One region of the Trichococcus sp. ES5 genome, then DNA from elsewhere that is predicted to be linked to it. Evidence: predicted binding sites of a transcription regulator. Region 1 holds the regulator's gene; each other region holds the start of a gene.
What was found. The regulator CtsR, encoded in region 1, represses protease genes until heat stress. The targets are predictions, from matches to a motif close to TTGGTCAAAAAAGGTCAAANA.
Positions count from the first base shown of each region.

Region 2: the regulator CtsR is predicted to act here: its motif matches at 1,636-1,656, upstream of clpB (ATP-dependent chaperone ClpB).
Region 3: the regulator CtsR is predicted to act here: its motif matches at 2,088-2,108, upstream of clpP (ATP-dependent Clp endopeptidase proteolytic subunit ClpP).
Region 4: the regulator CtsR is predicted to act here: its motif matches at 2,016-2,036, upstream of TES5_RS03885 (ATP-dependent Clp protease ATP-binding subunit).

Region 1 covers NZ_FJND01000018.1:232-3,874, forward strand. The annotation lists rRNA gene rrf (5S ribosomal RNA) at 30-145, shown strand; tRNA gene TES5_RS11790 (tRNA-Val) at 157-229, shown strand; tRNA gene TES5_RS11795 (tRNA-Lys) at 235-307, shown strand; tRNA gene TES5_RS11800 (tRNA-Thr) at 354-426, shown strand; tRNA gene TES5_RS11805 (tRNA-Gly) at 436-507, shown strand; tRNA gene TES5_RS11810 (tRNA-Arg) at 545-618, shown strand; tRNA gene TES5_RS11815 (tRNA-Pro) at 638-711, shown strand; gene TES5_RS11820 (CtsR family transcriptional regulator) at 1,043-1,504, shown strand; gene TES5_RS11825 (ATP-dependent Clp protease ATP-binding subunit) at 1,530-3,643, shown strand, end outside.
Region 2 covers NZ_FJND01000004.1:4,074-7,716, forward strand. The annotation lists gene TES5_RS04785 (Cof-type HAD-IIB family hydrolase) at 1-383, shown strand, start outside; gene TES5_RS04790 (prolyl oligopeptidase family serine peptidase) at 416-1,180, shown strand; gene TES5_RS04795 (metal-sulfur cluster assembly factor) at 1,239-1,583, shown strand; gene clpB (ATP-dependent chaperone ClpB) at 1,713-3,643, shown strand, end outside.
Region 3 covers NZ_FJND01000006.1:2,687-6,329, forward strand. The annotation lists partial or broken gene TES5_RS06565 (rod shape-determining protein) at 1-780, shown strand, start outside; gene TES5_RS06570 (DNA-directed RNA polymerase subunit beta) at 862-1,050, shown strand; gene clpP (ATP-dependent Clp endopeptidase proteolytic subunit ClpP) at 1,431-2,078, opposite strand; tRNA gene TES5_RS06580 (tRNA-Arg) at 2,332-2,403, opposite strand; gene TES5_RS06585 (RNA polymerase factor sigma-54) at 2,629-3,643, shown strand, end outside.
Region 4 covers NZ_FJND01000003.1:76,395-80,037, forward strand. The annotation lists gene TES5_RS03885 (ATP-dependent Clp protease ATP-binding subunit) at 1-1,903, opposite strand, end outside; gene TES5_RS03890 (phosphocarrier protein HPr) at 2,298-2,564, shown strand; gene ptsP (phosphoenolpyruvate--protein phosphotransferase) at 2,566-3,643, shown strand, end outside.

The DNA of each region.
Region 1 (3,643 bases):
GAGAGAACAACGTTCTCTAATTAAAAATGTGCGGTGACGATGGCAAGAAGGTCACACCTGTTCCCATCTCGAACACAGAAGTTAAGCTTCTTAGCGCCGATTGTAGTGAAGGGTTTCCCTTTGTGAGACTAGGACGTTGCCGCGCATTTATATTTTGGAGGTTTAGCTCAGCTGGGAGAGCGTCTGCCTTACAAGCAGGATGTCGGCGGTTCGATCCCGTCAACCTCCATCCATGAGTTATTAGCTCAGTTGGTAGAGCATCTGACTTTTAATCAGAGGGTCGCAGGTTCGAGCCCTGCATAACTCATTCATCATTCTTGCGACAATGATAGAATAATTAAATATATTGAAACGCCGGCTTAGCTCAGTTGGTAGAGCATCTGATTTGTAATCAGAGGGTCGAGGGTTCAAGTCCTTTAGCCGGCATTCAAAAACGCGGAAGTAGTTCAGTGGTAGAACATCACCTTGCCAAGGTGGGGGTCGCGGGTTCGAACCCCGTCTTCCGCTTTTTTTTATTTTAATGAAGTTTATCATCATTCATGAAGCACCCATAGCTCAATTGGATAGAGTACTTGACTACGAATCAAGCGGTTACAGGTTCGACTCCTGTTGGGTGCATTTTTTACAAAATGATCACCGGGAAGTAGCTCAGCTTGGTAGAGCACTTGGTTTGGGACCAAGGGGTCGCAGGTTCGAATCCTGTCTTCCCGATAAATAAAAATAGACGCAGAAATCATTCCGATGATTTCTGCGTCTATTTTTGTATTAACCAACCCCTGTCAGCTTTTCAGATAGAAATATTGCCGTTTTTCACCTTTCAGTATATAATGAGTAACATTCTTCGGTAATCTTGTCGAAGATGTTAGTGAAATATGCTGTTATAAGGGGTCTGCAGAGCAGTACGGATGAGCTTCAAAGCTCTCTTGAATAATTTGCTGTAAAAGCCCTCGGATAGCTCTTTCCATTTGACAGTTATGTAGGAATAGCATAATATAAATATATAATAGTCAAAATTAGTCAGGGGAAGGGAGGCGTCCATTCCATGCATGGTCAGAATATGTCAGATATCATCGAAGCATACATCAAAAAAATTCTGAATGCAGAAGAGCAGATTGAAATCAGAAGGAATGAAATGGCGGATCGTTTCAATTGCGTACCTTCACAAATCAACTATGTCATCAATACCCGTTTTACGGAACAGCAAGGCTACGCGGTCGAAAGCAAACGCGGCGGGGGCGGTTATATACGCATCATGAAAGTGAAGATCCTCGATCAAGTAGAATTGTTGGATAAACTTATCGCTATAGTAGGCGAAAGCATCACCCAGAAAGATGCGTTTGCGGTAACCCAAAATCTATACAGTCGCGGGATCATCACGAAACGTGAAGGAAACCTGATGTTGTCGGTATTGGATAAGTCACTTGCCCCATACACAGGCGAACATGAAGAAAGAATACGAGCCTTGCTGTTGAGGAATTTCTTGAACAGTCTGCGCTTTGAATAGATAGCCCGTAGAGGAGGCGTTAAAAATGGATGAATTATTTACAGAAAAAGCCAGCCAAGTACTGTTGTTGGCAACAGAAGAAGCGCACAAATTTAAGCATCAATCCATCGGAACGGAACATATGCTTCTCGGATTAGTCCGGGAACAAGAAGGCATTGCCGGAAAAGTGTTGCGTGGCTACGATATTGATGAGGAAGGAGTCCGCGAAGAGATTGTTCATCTGACCGGTTTCGGTCAAATGAATGCGGAAGACTTCAATGCACCGTTGCCATTTTCTCCTCGGGCCAAAAAAGTCATTATGTATGCGACAAACGAAGCACACAAATTAGGAGTTCCCTTGGTAGGAACCGAACACCTTTTGTTGGGCTTATTGAAAGAAGAAATTCTTGCAGTCAAAATCATCAAAAATCTGCAGATCGATCCGAATTTGTTGCGTAAGTCTCTCTATGAGAAACTGGGCATCAAACAACCAACCAAACCGGATATGCGTTCAGCCAAAAAGACGGATAAAGTGGAAGAAGGAACGCCGACGTTGGATTCCTTGGCCCGCAATCTGACTGAATTGGCGCGTGAAAACCGGATGGATCCGATCGTTGGACGTGACAAGGAAGTCCGTCGTATCATGCAAATCGTTTCCCGCAGAACGAAGAATAATCCTGTTTTGGTAGGGGAACCAGGAGTCGGCAAGACCGCCATCGTGGAAGGTTTGGCACAGAAAATCGTAGCCGGCGATGTTCCGGACACATTGGCAAACAAGCGCATCATGATGTTGGATATGGGTTCGCTGGTAGCGGGTACGAAATACCGCGGTGAATTCGAGGAAAGAATGAAAAAAATTATTGATGAAATCTATAATGATGGCAATGTCATCCTCTTCATCGATGAGTTGCACACCTTGATCGGTGCAGGCGGAGCGGAAGGGGCGATCGATGCTTCCAACATCCTGAAACCGGCATTGGCAAGGGGCGAATTGCAGACGATCGGTGCCACCACCCTAGATGAGTACCAAAAATATATCGAAAAGGATGCGGCGCTGGAAAGACGTTTCGCACCTATCCATATCGATGAGCCTACACCTGAGGAATCGGTTGAAATCATGCGTGGCTTGCGTTCCCGTTATGAGGAGCACCATGGCGTGGAAATCACGGATGAGGCCTTGAAAGCAGCGGTCCAGCTATCGGTGCGCTACATCACTTCCAGACGATTGCCGGATAAAGCGATTGATCTGATTGATGAATCGGCCGCGAAAGTCCGTTTGGATGTCACACACGGGGATACACCGATCGGAAAACTGGAGATGGAAATTGCGAAGTTGTCGAAAGACAAAGAAGAAGCGATCCTGAACCAGGATTTTGATAAAGCTGCCCGCATCCGCAAACGTGAAATGACGAAGAAGCAGAAATTCCAAAAAATGGTGGAACAACAAGCCCAAACAATCACGCACTACGACCTGAAAGTAACCGAAAATGATGTAGCTGAAGTCGTGGCTTTGTGGACCGGGATTCCTGTCAACCAGATGGAGCAGAAGGAAAGCGATCGTTTGATGAGGCTGGAAAAAGTGTTGCATGAACGCGTCATTGGGCAATCCGAGGCGGTCAGTGCGGTGGCTCGCGCCATCAGACGCGCACGTTCCGGTTTGAAGGATCCAAACCGTCCAATCGGTTCCTTCCTGTTCCTGGGCCCTACTGGAGTCGGCAAAACAGAGCTTGCGAAAACGTTGGCGGAAGCAATGTTCGGGACAGAAGACTCCTTGGTTCGTTTGGATATGTCCGAATACATGGAAAAATACAGCACAAGTCGTCTGATCGGCTCCCCACCCGGCTATGTCGGCTATGATGAAGGCGGTCAATTGACAGAGAAAATCCGTCAAAAACCGTACTCGGTCATTCTTCTCGATGAGGTGGAAAAAGCCCACCCGGACGTCTTCAACATCCTCCTGCAAGTGCTCGATGACGGTCATCTGACTGATTCAAAAGGTCGGAAAGTTGATTTCCGCAATACGATCTTGATTATGACCTCCAATTTAGGGGCAACAGCTTTACGTGATGAGAAGTCAGTCGGATTCGCGGCGAAGAACCTCAAGCATGACTATAAGGCGATGGAGAAACGTATCCGTGAAGAATTGAAGAACAGTTTCCG
Region 2 (3,643 bases), on a different contig from region 1:
TGTCGGAAAATCCGACTTCCATGAATGTATTTTCCGAGGAACGGAATTTGCATGCTATCCGTGACCGGATTTTGGCGCGTTATGGGAATGCCATTGAAATCCGTACATGGGGCGGCACGATGCCTTGCCTCGAAATCGTATCCGCTGGCGTCCAAAAAGCGCTTGGCGTGGAAGTGGTCGCGAATAACTACGGCATCAAGCGGGAAGATATTCTTGCCTTCGGTGACGAAGATAACGATATGGAAATGATTCGCTATGCGGGACATGGGGTCGTTATGCAAAATGGTATTGAGGCATTAAAGCGCATTGCAGATGATGTGACGACGCATACGAATCATGAGGACGGCTTGGCAATATACCTGGAAAAATATTTTTGCCTATAACAGCCGATCAGAGCTGAAAAAGAGGGATAAATGTGATTTTGATCGAAAGAAAAATCATAAATGATATACCGATTCTGGAAATCGTTGAAGAAGACAAGAAACAAGAAACGACTCCGCTCGTGTTCTTTTATCATGGCATCACAAACCAAAAGGAGAGAGGTTTGGAGCCCGGATATGCATTAGCCAGCAACGGCATGCGGGTGATCATCCCCGATGCCTATCGTCATGGTGAACGCAAAGAGGAAGCCTATGCTGGCGAACCGGCAGCAGAATTCTGGTCGGTAGTCCTGAAAAATATAAAAGAGCTTCCTGACATTGTGGAAGCCTATGTTGAAGCGGGATTGGCAAAAAGAGAAACTGTTTCGGTCACGGGCCTTTCGATGGGAGGCATCACGACCTGTATCGCTTTGACGCAATATCCATGGATCCATTCGGCAGCCTGCTTGATGGGCAGTCCGGATCCGGTCGGGTTGTCCCATTGGGCACTGCAGTCCCGCTGGGCGGAAGGTCTGCCTCCGCTCGATGACGAGAAGGTCAATGCGTTGATGGCGCCTTTTGAAAACCTGAGCCTCAAAGAACATCCGGAATCGCTCGTTGACACGCCGTTTTATATCTGGCACGGTACCGCCGACGAGAGTGTGCCGTACGAGCAGATGGAGCAGTTCGTCAACTCCATCAGCGGAGAAGCCTATGCAGATAACATTTGTTTCCGGTCGACAGAAGGTGCCGGACACCGGGTTCCTTACGCTATTTTTGAGGAAATGGCAGTATTTTTAGGTAACGTATATTCGCATTGAATTTCTATGCACAAACTGTTATTATCTAATTAATCCAGAAAGGTAAGAGGTGTTTACAATGACTGAAGAGACAACTCCCCAATTTTCGCAAGAAGAATTGGAAAGCATAAAAGAACGCGTCTTAGCGGCGCTTGAGCAAGTGATAGATCCGGAATTAGGAATAGATATCGTCAACTTAGGTTTGATTTATGAAGTGGAACTGGAACAGGATGGATTCTGCCTGATCAAGATGACACTCACAACGATGGGCTGCCCATTGGCGGATGTCATCACCGATGAAATTCATCGTGCTATGAAAGACGTTCCTGAAGTAACCGAAACACAAGTGAAATTGGTGTGGTATCCAGCCTGGACGACAGACAGAATGTCCCGATATGCACGCATCGCGTTAGGGATCCGATGATAAGAAGAGCAACAAAGGAAATCACCTTTGTTGTTCTTTTTTTTCGGGTTATCATTTGACCAATTCTGACCATAGTCGTATACTTGTCCTATAAAGATATATCAGTAGATTTTTTGAGGAGGTCCTAGCATGGAAATGGAAAAAATGACGACAGCCCTACAGCAGGCAATCGCAGAAGCGCAACGTATCGCCATGGTGCGCAAGCACCAGACCATCGATGTCGCCCATCTGTGGAAAATATTTCTGCAGCCGGATAGTTTTGCGCGCAATTTTTATAGTGATTCAGGGATTGCAATCGATGCATTTGAATCAGCCGTTGATAAGGAACTGGATAAATCAGTGGTGATTGAAGGCACTTCCGTCCAGTACGGGCAAACATTCAGTCAGAATCTGTACAATCTCTTTCTGGAAGCGGATCGTAAGCGGTCGGAGTTGAAGGATGATTTCATCGCCACTGATACGGTGCTTTTGAGCTTGATGACACTGAAAAATCATCCATTGACCAAATTTTTGGTTAATCTAGGCCTGACGGAAAAAATCATCGCGGAAAAAATCAAGGATATGAGAGGGGGAGACCGAGTGACTTCGCAGAATCAGGAAGATCAGTATGAAGCATTGGAAAAGTATGGCATAGACCTCGTGCAAGCGGTGCGTAGCGGAAAACAAGATCCGGTAATCGGCAGGGACGAAGAAATCAGGGATGTCATCCGCATTTTGTCGCGGAAAACAAAAAATAATCCGATCCTGATAGGTGAACCTGGCGTAGGCAAGACCGCCATTGTGGAAGGTTTGGCTCAACGGATTGTGAAAAAAGATGTACCGGATAATTTGAAAGACAAAACAATTTTTTCGTTGGATATGGGCTCATTGATTGCGGGAGCTAAGTACCGTGGGGAATTCGAGGAACGCCTTAAAGCGGTATTGAAGGAAGTGAAGAAAAGCGACGGCCGCATCATCCTTTTCATTGATGAGATCCATACGATCGTCGGGGCAGGAAAAACCGAGGGGAGTATGGATGCCGGCAATCTGCTGAAACCTATGCTGGCCAGAGGCGAATTGCACTGCATCGGAGCGACCACTTTGGATGAATACCGTCAAAATCTGGAGAAGGATAAGGCCTTGGAGCGAAGATTCCAAAAGGTTTTGGTGAAAGAACCGACAGTTTCTGATACAATCAGCATCTTGAGGGGGTTGAAGGAACGGTATGAGATCCACCACAGCGTCAACATCCATGACAACGCCCTTGTTGCGGCCGCGACCTTATCCGATCGTTACATCACTGACCGGTTTCTGCCGGATAAAGCGATCGATCTTGTCGATGAGGCTTGCGCGAACATAAAAGTGGAAATGAATTCGATGCCTACCGAGTTGGATCAGGTGAGCCGCAAATTGATGCAACTGGAGATAGAAGAGGCGGCCTTGAAAAAGGAATCCGATGATCAGAGCAAGAAAAGATTGGCGGCTCTGCAAGTCGAGTTGGCTGATCTGCGCGAAGAATCAAATGAGTTGCGCATGAAATGGGGTAACGAAAAAGAAGAAGTCGAAAAGCTGCGTGCCAAACGGGAGGACCTGGAGGACGCGCGCAGACAATTGGAGGATGCCGAGGCCAATTATGATTTGGAACGGGCGGCGGTTTTGCGCCACGGCAGTATCCCTCAGATGGAAAAGGAATTGGCGGCTCTTGAAAAAGAAAACGCGACCCGAAGGAATAAAGCCGGCAATCTAGTCCAGGAATCGGTCACCGAGAACGAAATCGCGACAGTGGTGGGACGGATGACCGGCATCCCTGTGACGAAGCTGGTTGAAGGTGAAAGGGATAAACTCCTGAAATTGGAGGAAACGCTGCACAAGCGTGTCATTGGCCAAGAAGAAGCAGTAGAAAGTGTCACGAATGCTGTTTTGCGTTCGCGTGCTGGCCTCCAATCGCCGAACCGTCCGATAGGGTCCTTCCTTTTCTTGGGACCGACAGGAGTCGGGAAAACGGAGTTGGCCAAAGCCTTGGCTGAAAATTTGTTCGACTCCGATGAACATATGGTTCGGATCGATATGAGCGAATACAT
Region 3 (3,643 bases), on a different contig from region 1:
AAAGGCGGCGTTATCGCAGACTTTGACATCACAGAAGCAATGCTGACCCACTTTATTGATCGCTTAAATGTGAAGGGTTTTTTGACTAAGCCGAACATTTTGATCTGTTGTCCGACGAACATCACTACGATTGAACAAAAAGCGATCATCCAAGCCGCAGAAAAGAGTGGCGGCAAGAATGTGTATCTGGAGGAAGAACCGAAAGTTGCTGCTGTCGGAGCCGGGCTTGATATTTTTCAGCCGAACGGTAATATGGTCATCGATATGGGTGGCGGAACGAGTGATATCGCAGTATTGTCTTTGGGCGGTATCGTAACGAGCAGCTCGATCAAAACAGCCGGTGATAAACTGGATGCCGACATCATGAATTTCGTCAAACGAGAACACAAATTGTTGATCGGTGAACGGACTGCTGAAAAAATCAAAATAACGATCGGGACCGCTTTGGAGCCTGAGAAGGAAGAGAAGATGGAAATCCGTGGCCGTGACATGGTGACGGGACTGCCGCGCACTATTTACATCACTTCGAAAGAAGTATATGAAGCGATGCACGAGACTTTGGTTCTGGTCGTGGAGCAAGCGAAGGAAGTTTTGGAAATGACGCCTCCTGAGCTGGCTGCCGACATCATCAATACCGGAATCGTGTTGACAGGTGGGGGTGCTTTGATCAGCGGAATCGAGAAACTCTTCTCGAGCGAGTTGAAAGTTCCGGTATTTGCTGCTGAAAAACCATTGGATGCAGTTGCTTTGGGAACGGGTATCCTACTGAACAACATCGATCAAAAGAATCGTCCGTCCAGCGGACTTTTCGGTTTGTTGGCGCGACTGATCCAAAAAACAAAAATAAAAAAAGGAAGATAGGTGATCGCTTTGAAATTTGATTTCAAACCTGTACTGTCAACGGTGATGTGGGTTTTGATATTCATGTTGATGGCTTTCATTCTCTTCGGAGCCGGATTGATGGTCGGATACGGTGTTCTGGGTGACGGCAATCCGGCCCTCGTGTTCAGCAAGCAGACCTGGGAACATATCTTTGATTATATCCGTTAAGGAAATAAGAAGGGCAGACAGGAACGATTGCGTTCCGTCTGCCCTTTTTTGATTTTTTTCCTGAATAGGTGCGAGCGGGTGGGGTTTCGGATTATTTCTTTGTTCTTCATTTGCTGTGCTCCGGTGAGCGAAGGCTTCGCCGGAGCACAGACGCAATTAGATGAGCGAACTCCTGAAAGGATGGCCTCGCTGGAGTTTGCACCGATATCAATCGGTCTCCGCCGGTAAGCGGGCGCCTCACCGGAGCTGCGAACTCGTATCCGCTGTTGTGCCAATGAAAAAGGTCAAATCTTTCTACCCATGCTCCACAAAATCAGCCATATAAAAACGAGGACGGCCAGCATCCTTCTGCTGGTCGTCCTCGCTTTTGTCGCATATTTTTATTTCAATGATTTTGAATTGACCATGACTTCGTCGATCAATCCGTATTCTTTCGCTTGTTGCGCGGTCATGTAGTTGTCGCGGTCGGTATCGCGTTCGATGACTTCCATCGGTTGTCCTGTGCGTTCAGCCAAAATTTTATTCAGGCGTTCGCGTGTCTGTAGGATATGGCGGGCTGCGATTTCAATTTCGGTTGCTTGACCTTGTGCACCGCCAAGAGGCTGGTGGATCATGATTTCAGCATTCGGCAACGCAAAACGTTTGCCTTTCTCGCCGGCAGTCAGCAAGAAGCTGCCCATTGAAGCTGCCATACCCATTGCGATGGTCTGAACATCCGCTTTGATGAAGTTCATTGTATCGTAGATGGCCAAACCAGAAGATACGCTGCCGCCTGGAGAGTTGATGTAGATATAGATATCTTTTTCGGAATCTTGGGCATCCAAGAATAGCAATTGCGCGATGACTGAGTTCGCCGTATTATCGTCGATAGGGCCGCTCAACATGATGATGCGGTCCTTCAGAAGACGGGAATAAATATCATATGCACGTTCACCACGGGATGATTGTTCGATTACTGTAGGGATTAAGTTCATATATGTTTCCTCCTCGTTCGTTTTGAATGAACAGTTTTTCTTTACATGGTTTATTTTAACTCATTGGTCAGGAAAGGTCAATTGTAATGTTTGTCCATAAGTCTGACGATTTCTGGTGAAATATACCTTAGTCAATCATATCGTTTCAGTCAGCAAATGTCCAAAAATAGATAGCAGAAATGCGGATTGTATTCAGGGTGAATAAAAAATCGAATAAAAAAATCTCCTCTTCCGCGAGGGAAAGGAGATTTTTTGCATTTGCTTTGCATTCAAATGCTGGGAACGTTGATGCATCAATAAAATAATACGTCTCCTGAGGGAATCGAACCCCCATCTCAAGAACCGGAATCTTACGTGATATCCATTACACTAAGGAGACAAGCAACATTAAAATTATAACCTATAGCGTGAAAGATGGCAAGGGGGAAATTCAATTTCAAATTCCAGAGTTGTCTGGGACGTCTCTTTAAGTCGGAAGAACGTCCTTTAAACTACAGAATCACCAATCCTGCTGCGATTGAAATCCAATCCCTTTAACTGAAAACGATTTCAATAAATGCTTGTGTGTGATAAAATGATTCTGAAAAGGGGAGGAGGGGTTGATGTGTCAGTTATATCAAGTGTGCATATGGATAAGGAAAGCTTAGAGGAATCGCTGAAGCTTGTGGGATACGACAACGAGGAGTTGTTCGCTTATCTTCAACAAAAAGCGTTGGGCAATCCTTTGATCGAAGTGAAAATAAATAAAGAATTCGACGAACGCGCTGTAAAAGAAAAAACGGTTGTATACAAGCCGGATAAGGACGACCCTATGGACACTGCTTCCGCAATGGATCAAGTGTCTGAAGAAGTGCCGGCGTTGGATACTTTTTTATTGGAACAAATCTATGCAAATATGCGGGATACACCCTTGCGCGATTTGGTGTTATTCTTGGTGGCGTTCATCAATCCGGAGGGGTACGTCACCATCAATCTGAATGAAGCCGCGGAACAGAAGGGCGTCGAACCGATTGAGATGTTGGATGCATTGACGCTTCTGCACCAATTGGATCCCCCAGGTGTGGGTGCCCGGAATCTGCAGGAATGTCTGATGCTGCAGACGGAGCGGGATGAACACGCGCCGGAAATCGCCTATTATGTCTTGGAAAATTTCTTCACGGCTTTCAGTGATAAAAACTGGCAAGAAATAGCGGATGAAATGGCAGTTGATCTGGCCGACGTGAAAAGTGTATTCGAGTATGTCCAATCGTTGGACCCGACACCGGGATCCGCATTCGGCGATGACAATCTATTTTTGCCGAGACCGGATCTTTATCTGCAACTGCTGGATGGGCACCTGACTGTGAAATACAATGAGTGGGCTTCTCCATTTGTTGTTTTTCAAAAAGAATATTATGAAGAGATGCTGCAGCATGATGATGAAGACGTACAACAATTTCTGGCAGCGAAGAAAACGGAAGGGGAGCAACTGCGGTCGGCGTTGGCATTCAGAAAAGAAATGTTGCTTGCGGCGGGAGAATTGATCTGTTCCTTGCAGAAAGGCTTTTTCCTGGAAGGCCGAGAACTGGAGCCGCTCGATGTGACTCGCTTGGCTGAAGATTTAGCGGTCCCGGTCACTG
Region 4 (3,643 bases), on a different contig from region 1:
CTTTGGAAAGCTGGTTGAACTCGACAATCGCATCGAAGCGGTTGATGAATTCAGGCTTGAAGTAATCACTCAAGCGATTCAGAATGGAATGCGTCTTGCCTTTCATGGCTGCGCCGAATCCTACACTGGCTTCCTGGACGCCCGTACCGGCATTGCTGGTCATGATGATGATGGTGTCTTTGAAGCTCACAGTCCTGCCTTGGGAGTCCGTCAGGCGACCGTCGTCAAGAATCTGCAGGAAGAGATGCATGACATCCGGATGGGCTTTTTCGACTTCATCCAACAGTAAAATGCTGTACGGGCTGCGGCGGACGCGCTCGGTCAACTGGCCGGCTTCGTCATAGCCGATGTAACCCGGAGGCGATCCGATCAATTTGGAGACGGCATGCTTTTCCATGTATTCGCTCATGTCGAAGCGGATGATCGCGTCTTCGGTTCCGAACATTTCGATTGCCAACTGTTTGGCCAATTCGGTCTTACCGACACCGGTAGGCCCTACGAACAGGAAGGAACCGATAGGTCGATTTTTACGGCTCAATCCGATTCTGTTTCTGCGGATGGCTTTAGATACTTTGTCGATGGCTTCATCTTGACCGATGACGTTTTTCTTCAGATCGGCATCAAGATTTTTCAATTGCGTCTGTTCTTTTTCAAGTAGCTCACCGACCGGGATATTGGTCTTGATCTCAATGATCTTTTGGATATCCTGCTCTGTTATGACGGGATCGCCATCGGCTGGGGCCGGGTTCTGTTTCATCTTATTCAGATTCGTGATCTGATCGCGATAATAGGCAGCTTTTTCGTAATCTTCCGCATGCAGGGCGGCTTGTTTTTCTCTTTCGGCCGTTTCGATGCGTTCCTCTATCTGTTTCGGATCGATGGGCTTGATGGTCAAGTTCTTTTTGGATCCGGACTCATCAAGTAGGTCGATGGCTTTGTCGGGAAGGAAACGATCCTGGATGTAGCGATGCGACAATTTGACTGCCGCTTCCAGCGCCTTATCCGAATATTTGACATGGTGATAATCTTCATATTTCGGACGGATGCCTTGGAGGATGATCAATGTCTGTTCAGGTGTCGGTTCATTTACGCGGACGGGCTGGAATCGGCGTTCCAGTGCAGCGTCCTTCTCGATTTTGCGGTACTCATTCAGTGTTGTGGCGCCGACCAATTGCAGTTCGCCTCTTGCTAGGGCTGGCTTCAGGATATTGCCTGCATCCATGCTTCCTTCAGCGCTTCCTGCTCCGACGATTTCATGGATTTCATCGATGAAGAGGATGATCTGTTTGTTCGCGCGGATTTCATCCATCAGTTTCTGCATCCGTTCTTCGAATTGACCGCGGATGCCGGTTCCTTGGACGAGTGAGACGACATCCAAGCGGATCACTTCTTTGTCCAACAATTTCTGAGGGACATCGCCGTCCACGATTTTCTGGGCAAGACCTTCCACTACCGCAGTTTTGCCGACACCCGCTTCCCCTGTGAGTACCGGATTATTTTTTGTTCGGCGATTCAGAATCTCAATGACGCGTGCGATTTCGCTGTCTCTTCCGATGACAGGGTCGATACCGCCATCGCGGGCCAGTTGGGTCAAGTTGATGCCGTATTCGTCCAGTAAGCCGCCTTTGCCACCTTTACCGCCGCGAGCAACTTCCGAGGCAGGGGGTTGTTGATAATTCTGTTCTTGGTTCTGTTGTATTTGTTTGAAGAAAGAATCCAGATTACCGAAAGAAAAGGGGTCTACAGGTCCTTGAGATCTTGGGTTCGGATTATTTTGTTGCGATTGAGCATTTTTGAACTCTTGGTAGCAGTTCTGGCATAAGTCGATTTGGCGTCTTTGTCCATTCACGCTGGCATACAGATGAATGGAGGCTTGTTTTTTTCCGCAATGTTGACAAAGCATGGCAATCTTCCTTTCTATATGGATCATAGTCACATGTATATTATAGTAGTAACGGCTAAGGGACACTCACAAGAAGGTTCACTGACCAACTCTGACCTTATGGATCCATTATACATTGACCTATTTTGACTTTCAAGAGGTTTGACTTGGAATGAAGCAAAATATTCATTCCGGGACAGTTTTATCCAAACGGGGGTTGTATTAAATGAGTGCTATTTCAGCAATTATGACAAAAATTTGAACGATTCTATTTAAAACAGTTGTAGTATAAAGCGAAAGATGTTAATCTTATTTAATGAAAGGGTTATTTTTCGTACGTTTTTCCATTTTTCTGTTATAATAGGAACGTATCAAAAGTACCTTAAATAAATACATCTCAAAGGGGTTTATGACTATGGAAAGAAAAGAATATCACGTAATCGCAGAAACAGGGATTCATGCACGTCCAGCAACTTTATTGGTGCAAACTGCAAGCAAATTCAATTCTGATATTAATTTAGAATACAAAGGTAAATCTGTTAACTTAAAATCCATCATGGGTGTAATGTCATTAGGCGTAGGCCAAGGCGCTGATGTTGTCATCACTGCAGAAGGTCCGGACGAAGCAGACGCTATGGCTGGAATCACTGAAACAATGGTAAAAGAAGGGCTAGCAGAGTAATATGAAAAACCACTTACAAGGAATAGCAGCTAGTGATGGTATTGCAATTGCGAAAGCATATTTGCTTACTGAACCGGATCTGTCCTTTGAAAAGCGTAAAGTGGAAGATTCAGAAGGCGAAGTTGCTCGTCTTTTGGAAAGCTTTGAAACCGCTAAATCAGAGGTAAGTGCAATCCGAGAAAAAGCGGCAGTATCACTTGGCGAAGAAGAAGCACAAGTTTTTGATGCACATTTGATGGTATTGTCCGATCCGGAAATGATCGGATCGATGAACGCCAACATCCGAGACAACGGTGTCAATGCTGAATCGGCACTTTCTGATGTTGCCGGCATGTTCATCGGTATGTTCGAAGCGATGGAAGACAACCCATACATGCAAGAACGTGCTGCGGATATCCGCGACGTTACGGAACGTGTTTTGAGCCACTTGTTGGGTGTCAAAATCCCTAACCCATCGACAATCACTGAAGAAGTGATCGTCGTTGCCAAAGATTTGACTCCTAGTGACACAGCTCAATTGAACCGTGATTATGTTAAAGGATTCGTTACTGATATCGGTGGACGCACATCCCATAGCGCAATCATGGCCCGTTCTCTGGAAATTCCTGCAATCGTAGGGTCAAAAGAAATCACACAAATCGTCAAAGATGGCGATATCATCATTTTGGATGGTTTGGACGGCGACGTCTTCATCAATCCTGATGAAGAAACATTAGCTGCATACAAGAAGAAAGCTGAAGAGTTTTCTGCAATGCAAGCAGAATGGCACAAACTGAAAAATGCAAATACAGTTACTGCAGACGGTAAACATATCGAATTGGCAGCTAACATCGGAACGCCTAAAGATTTAGAAGGCGTTGTCGCTAATGGCGCTGAAGCGGTAGGATTGTACCGTACTGAATTCCTGTACATGGACTCTTCAGACTTCCCGACAGAAGATGAGCAATTTGATGCTTATAAAGCTGTTTTGGAAGGCATGGAAGGCAAACCTGTCGTTGTTCGTACAATGGACATCGGTGGGGATAAAGAATTGCCTTATTTGGAATTGCCGAAAGAAATGAATCCATTCTTGGGTTACC